One region of the Gryllotalpicola sp. CP2-P1 genome, then DNA from elsewhere that is predicted to be linked to it. Evidence: predicted binding sites of a transcription regulator. Region 1 holds the regulator's gene; the other holds the start of a gene.
What was found. The regulator LexA, encoded in region 1, represses DNA repair genes until DNA is damaged. The targets are predictions, from matches to a motif close to TCGAACANNTGTTCGA.
Positions count from the first base shown of each region.

Region 2: the regulator LexA is predicted to act here: its motif matches at 1,889-1,904, upstream of recA (recombinase RecA).

Region 1 covers NZ_JBLRDT010000030.1:4,214-7,618, reverse strand. The annotation lists gene ACM2XV_RS04220 (histidinol-phosphate transaminase) at 1-1,097, opposite strand, end outside; gene ACM2XV_RS04215 (LysM peptidoglycan-binding domain-containing protein) at 1,161-1,547, opposite strand; gene lexA (transcriptional repressor LexA) at 1,775-2,476, shown strand; gene ACM2XV_RS04205 (methylenetetrahydrofolate reductase) at 2,500-3,405, opposite strand, start outside.
Region 2 covers NZ_JBLRDT010000048.1:10,618-14,022, forward strand. The annotation lists gene pgsA (CDP-diacylglycerol--glycerol-3-phosphate 3-phosphatidyltransferase) at 1-589, shown strand, start outside; gene ACM2XV_RS05900 (CinA family protein) at 582-1,091, shown strand; gene ACM2XV_RS05905 (helix-turn-helix domain-containing protein) at 1,237-1,551, shown strand; gene ACM2XV_RS05910 (DUF3046 domain-containing protein) at 1,621-1,854, shown strand; gene recA (recombinase RecA) at 2,057-3,124, shown strand; gene ACM2XV_RS05920 (regulatory protein RecX) at 3,140-3,405, shown strand, end outside.

The DNA of each region.
Region 1 (3,405 bases):
GCCGTGTGTGGCCTGCCGTGACGCTCGACGTAGCGCGCCATCGCAGCGAGGAACTCGCCGGTCTCGGCTTCGGTGCCGGCGGAGACGCGCAAGCTGTGCGGGATTCCCATCTCGCGGATGATGATGCCCTCGGCCAGCAGCTCGTCGAACACCTCGCGTGGATTCTCCACCCGGTCGAAGAGCACGAAGTTGCTCCAGGTGCGATAGGGCCGGTAGCCGAGGGCCGACAGCCCGTCGACGATCCGGTCGCGCTGCACCTTGATCTCATCGACCATGGCCAGCATCTCGCCCGAGTGGGCCAGGGCTCCGAGCGCGGCCGCCTGCGTGAGGGCCGACAGGTGGTACGGCAGGCGCACGAGGCGCAGCGCATCGGCGATCGCCGGATCCGCCGCGAGGTAGCCGAGCCGGACGCCCGCGAATGCGAAGGCCTTGCTCATGGTGCGCGAGACCACCAGGCGCTCACGGCCCGGCAACAGCGTCAGAGCGCTCGGCTCGCCGGCCGGGAAGAACTCGGCGTACGCCTCGTCGACGATCACGATCCCGCGTGCGACGTCGTACACCGACTCGATGACGTCGAGCGAGAGCGGAGTCCCGGTCGGGTTGTTCGGCGAGCAGAGAATGACGACGTCGGGCTGCACTCGCCGCACCCAGTCGGCCGCGCGCGCTGCGGACAGTTCGTAATCGGCATCGCGGTCGCCCGCCACCCATTCGGTTCCGGTTCCGGATGCCAGCAGCGGGTACATGGAGTAGGTCGGGGCGAAGCCGAGCGCCCTGCGCCCCGGGCCTCCGAACGCCTGCAGCAGCTGCTGCAGGATCTCGTTCGAGCCGTTCGCGGCCCACAGGTGATCGCGTGTCAGGCCGTGCCCGAGGTAGGCGGCGAGAGCCGACCGCAGCTCGACGAACTCACGGTCGGGGTATCGATTCGCGCCCGCGACCGCCTCGGCCAATCGGGCGAGCACGTCCGCCTGGACATCGCCGGGGATCGGGTGGGTGTTCTCGTTCACGTTGAGCTCGACGCGCACGTGCCTCTGCGGCGCACCATAGGGCTCGCGCCCGCGCAGGTCGTCTCGAATCGGCAGCTCGGAGAGTGACGTCACTCATCCATCGTAGGCGGGGCGCATCACGCGCTCTGAGTCGCCTGGACCGCCGGCTGGGGCGCGTTACTTCGAGTACTGCGAGGGAATCGCGAGCGTCTGCCCCGGGGTCAGGACGGAACTCTGCAGGCCGTTCATGTCGACGATCGCCGCGACGACGTCACGCGGATCGTCGTGAGGTGCGACCTCGACCGCGATCTGCCACAGCGACTGCCCTTGCGCCACCGTCACCTGCTCGACCGCTGCGGGACGGGCGGCGGAGTGACCGTCGGCTGCCGCGCCGCCCCCGTTCAGCCCGAACCACACTGTCACGGCAAGCACGGGAGCGGCGACGACAGCGACAAGCAGCGCGCGACCGCGGCGGGTGAGGCGCAGGTGGGAACGGGCGACCCCAGCCGACGGAGCGGGACGGCGCCCTGCCGCGCCGGACATCTGCACAGTGATGGTGCTCATCGTGGACCTCTACCTTCGTCACCAGGTTCGGAACGCATATTCGAGTTTTCGAACCATTCCGAAGCTATCTTCGATCTGTCTATGGCGCAAGTCCCACGTCTCTAGCGAAGTTATCCACCGGTTTCGGCGAGTCGCTCGAACAAATCCCCTATACAGAGGGGGATTGCCGCTAATGTGTGGCTCACTGGTCGAAATGCAACCAGGGACCACCGACATTGGGGATTCACGTGACCACAGATGCAGTCGCCAAAGACACTGGCGCTTCGCCCAAACGGCGCACCAGGCGCCGCAAGAACCTCAGCGACAAGCAGCTCGCCATCCTCGACGTCATCAAGAAGTCGTTGGCTGCCCGCGGGTACCCGCCGAGCATGCGTGAGATCGGCGACGCGGTCGGCCTCGCCTCACTGTCGAGCGTCACGCACCAGCTCAACCAGCTCGAGCTCTCGGGCTATCTGCGCCGTGACCCGAACCGGCCGCGAGCGCTCGAGATCCTGATCGACCCGCCGTCACCGACCGAGCAGACCGACGACTTCGAGACCAAGGCGCCCGTGGGCGACGCGATGCTGGTGCCCCTCGTCGGCCGCATCGCCGCCGGCGTACCGATCACGGCCGACCAGCAGGTCGAAGAGGTCTTCCCGCTCCCGCGCCGGCTCGTCGGCAACGGCGACCTGTTCATGCTCAAGGTCGCGGGCGAGTCGATGATCGACGCAGCGATCTGCGATGGCGACTGGGTGGTCGTGCGCCAGCAGCAGGACGCGGTCAACGGCGACATCGTCGCCGCGATGCTCGACGGCGAAGCCACCGTCAAGGTGTTCCGGCAGCGCGATGGTCACACGTGGCTGCTTCCGCGCAACTCGGCGTTCGAGCCGATCATGGGCGACCAGGCCGTGGTGCTGGGCAAGGTCGTGGCCGTTCTGCGCGCCGTCTGACGCATGGGGCCCGAAGAGTCCGCTCAGGCGGGCTCTTCGACCGGTGTCGCACCGGTGAAATCGGGAGCGATGAGCTGGGCGAAGCGCGCCTCATCGATGAGGCCGACGCGCGCGAGCACCGCCAGCGGCACCTCGTGCATGTTGCGCGTGTAGAGGTGGATTCCCGGCGCGCCGCCGTCGAGCAGCCGGCGCGTCAGGTCCGCGGCGAAGTCCACTCCGATCTCACGACGTCTCGCTTCGTTCTGCTCGGCGGCGAGGGCGGCGGCGAACGCCTCGGGCGCACGCTCGCCTGAGAGCTCGAGATTGCGAGCGAGTCCGGCCGGGGTCGTCACCGGCGTGATCGCTGGAAGGATGGGGAACTCGACGCCGGCGGCACGGGCGGCGTCGACCATGCGGAAGTAGTCGTCGGCATGGAAGATCATCTGCGAGATCCCGAGATTCGCGCCTGCGGCCTGCTTCGCGAGCAGAGTGTCGATGTCCTGCTGCCACGAGCGCGACGACGGATGCCCGTTGGGGAACGCCGCCACGGCGATCGCGATGCGCTCGCGCCCGTCACGGTCGAGCATGATGCCCGGCGTGCCGGGGATCGCCACCTCGCGCCAGGGGCGTCGCTCGCTCTGCACGGCGTGGATCAGCTGCACGAGCTCCGCCGCCGAGCGGATGTCGCCGGGGAACGCGTCAGGTGGCGAGCCGGCCGGCAGATCGCCTCGTACGGCGAGGAAGCTGTGCACCCCGGCATCCATGAACGTCCGCACCGTGTCGTGAGCGGCCTGCACCGTCGAGCCCACGCACGTGAGGTGCGCCATCGTGCGCACCTGCGGGTGGTGCTCGATCACGTGCTTGAGAACGTCCAGCGAGGCATCCTGCGACGAGCCGCCCGCGCCGTAGGTGACCGACACGAACTCAGGGCCGGCGGCCACCAGCCGAGC
Region 2 (3,405 bases), on a different contig from region 1:
GCAGCCACCACGGCCCAGCAACTGGAATCTGCCCAACGCGATCACGATCGTGCGCATCTTCTTCGCGCCGGTCTTCTTCTGGATGCTCCTCGCGGATGGGGGCGCCGACGGCGCGCTGCGCTGGTGGGCGGCGGTGCTGTTCATCGTCGGCATCGCGACCGACGGCATCGACGGGCACATCGCCCGCAGCCGCGGCCTCGTGACCGAGCTCGGCAAGCTGCTCGACCCCATCGCGGACAAGGTACTGACGGGGGCCGCCCTGATCGGGTTGTCGATCATCGGCGAGCTGTGGTGGTGGGTCACGATCGTGATCCTCGTGCGCGAGGTCGGCATCACCGTGTACCGCTTCGCCGTGATCCGCGGCGGCGTCATCCCCGCGAGTCGCGGCGGCAAGCTGAAGACGGTCGCGCAGGCGATCGCCATCTCACTGGCGCTGGTGCCGCTGTGGGCGCTGCTCGGCGACTGGGTGCACTGGGTCAACTGGGTCTTCATGGGCATCGCGCTCGTGCTCACGATCGTCTCGGGGCTCGATTACGCGTGGAATGCGGTCAAGCTGCACCGCCAGCAGGGGGAGGGGACGGATGCCTGACGCGCAGGCTGCTGCAGGGGTCGATCAGACCGCGGCGCTCATCGCGACGCTCGCGGCGCGCGGGCTCACCGTCGCGGTCGCCGAGTCGCTCACGGGGGGTCAGCTGACGGGCGAGCTCACGCGCCCGGCGGGCGCCTCCGCGGTCGTCAACGGGGGAGTGGTCGTGTACGCGACCGAGCTCAAGCACAGCGTCGTCGGGGTCGACGAGACCCTGCTCAGCGAGCACGGGCCGGTGCATCCCGACGTCGCGCGGCAGCTCGCCGAGCGCGTGCGCGTCGTGCTCGCTGTCGACGGCAAGGCAGCCGACATCGGCGTCTCGACGACGGGTGTCGCCGGCCCCGATGCGCAGGGCGGGCAGCCGGTGGGCACCGTCTTCGTCGGTCTCGCCATCGGGCCCGAGACGCGGGTCGAGGCTCTTCAGCTGGGCGGCGACCGGGCGGGAATCCGCGCCGAGACGGTCGCCGCGGCGGTGCGCAGCCTCGTTGCGGCGCTCGCGGAATAGCCGCCGTTTCGCTCACGTTACTTTTCATACGATTAGCCAGCGGATTGCAGGGAACGTGAACTACAGTGCAACGCAAGAAGCGCTCCGGTCGGGCGCTTCCACCCACGGCCGAATGGTCGGCCGACCGATCAAGAAGGGGGCGCCCATGATCCTGGTACGTCAGGAGATCGGTGACGTTCTTCGGGACTTCCGTCTTCAGAAGGGCCGCACTCTGCGCCAGGTCGCCAGCAAGGCGAGTGTCGCCCTCGGTTACCTCAGCGAGGTCGAGCGCGGCCAGAAGGAGGCGTCGAGCGAGATCCTCGCGTCCGTCGCCGAAGCGCTCGACACCCCGATCTCGGTCATCATGCGCGAGGTCGGCGACCGCCTGGCCGTGCTCGAGGGCATCGAGTCGATGGTGCCCGACGCTCTGCCCGACGACTTCGGTGCGGGCCTCGACGGCGAGCTGGTCAGCCAGCGCTGATCTCATCATCTTCGTTGCGGATGCCCCGGGCTTCGGCCCGGGGCATCCGTCTGTCTACCCTGGAGAGCGATGCGACTGAGTGAATTCAACCGGGCCGTCGAGAACGAGTTCGGCGCGGCGTACGGCGGCCAGCTCGTGCGCGAGCTCGTCATCGTCGAGCTCGGGTCACGCACGGTCGAGCAGGCCCTCGCAGCCGGCGTGCCGCCTCGAGACGCGTGGTTCGCGCTCTGCGAGGCGATGGACGTGCCGATGGCCCGCCGCCACGGCGCAGGGCTCGTCGATCCGGCCAAGCGCACGGGCTGATACGAAATTCGCTCCGTGACACGCCGTGTCGATGTCGAACACGGATTCGACCGTTGCTATCGTGTGTTCAGCGCCGACTTGGTCAGCACAGGCCGAGGCGGTGCCGAGTTTCACACCGATGCGCGTGCACGGACGGCCGATGTCGGACGCTGCGCGTACTGTCGCAGACGACACCGCAGCTGTCCTTTTTGAAGGGAACGAAATGCCTACTCCAGCCGATCGCGAGAAAGCGCTCGAAACCGCGCTCGCCCAGATCGATCGCCAGTTCGGCAAGGGCTCCGTCATGCGCCTCGGAAGCGATGAGCGCGCCCCCGTCGAGGTCGTCCCCACCGGCTCCATCGCCCTCGATGTGGCGCTCGGCATCGGCGGCCTGCCTCGTGGCCGCATCATCGAGATCTACGGCCCCGAGTCGTCGGGTAAGACGACCCTCACGCTGCACGCGATCGCCAACGCGCAGAAGAACGGCGGCATCGCGGCGTTCATCGACGCCGAGCACGCGCTCGACCCCGAATACGCGAAGAAGCTCGGCGTCGACATCGACTCGCTGCTCGTGTCGCAGCCCGACACCGGTGAGCAGGCCCTCGAGATCGCCGACATGCTGGTGCGCTCCGGGTCCATCGACCTGATCGTGATCGACTCGGTGGCCGCGCTTGTGCCGCGCGCCGAGATCGAGGGTGAGATGGGCGACTCGCACGTCGGGCTTCAGGCGCGCCTCATGTCGCAGGCACTGCGCAAGCTCACGGGTGCGCTCAACCAGACCAACACCACGATGATCTTCATCAACCAGCTGCGCGAGAAGGTCGGCGTCTTCTTCGGCAGCCCCGAGACGACCTCCGGCGGCAAGGCGCTCAAGTTCTACGCCTCCGTCCGCCTCGACATCCGCCGTATCGAGACTCTGAAAGACGGCGCCGACGCGGTCGGCAACCGCACGCGCGTCAAGGTCGTCAAGAACAAGATGGCGCCGCCCTTCAAGCAGGCCGAGTTCGACATCCTCTACGGTGTCGGCATCTCGCGCGAGGGCAGCCTGCTCGACTTCGGTGTTGAGCACGGCATCGTGAAGAAGTCCGGCGCCTGGTACACCTACGAGGGCGATCAGCTCGGCCAGGGCAAAGAGAACTCGCGCAACTTCCTGATCCAGCACGCCGAAGTCGCCGCCGAGATCGAGCAGAAGATCCTGGTCAAGCTCGGTGTCGTGAAGGACCCGAACGCGGTGGCCGAGATCCCCGAAGCCGAGAACGTGGCGAAGCTGCCGCAGCGCAAGGGCGCCTAGCAGGCGGCGTCGACCATGGTCGTCCGGTTCTTCCCGTCCGAGAACGAGCGCTCAGGCGATTCCGGTCGTGAGCGCCGCAACGGGGCACCGCGTGTGCCACGGCGCCCGGCAGGCGAGGCAGAGATCGCCTACCTGCCGGGGGCCGCGCCGAGCGAGCGCGCCCAGGCGGCCGTGGCTGCAGTCCGGTCAGTGGCCGAGGCCGACGCGGCTGCCGCGGCCGGCCATGGCGACGAGCGCGCCCTCGAGAAGAGTCGCGAGAAGGCGGGCAGGCGGGCGGCCAA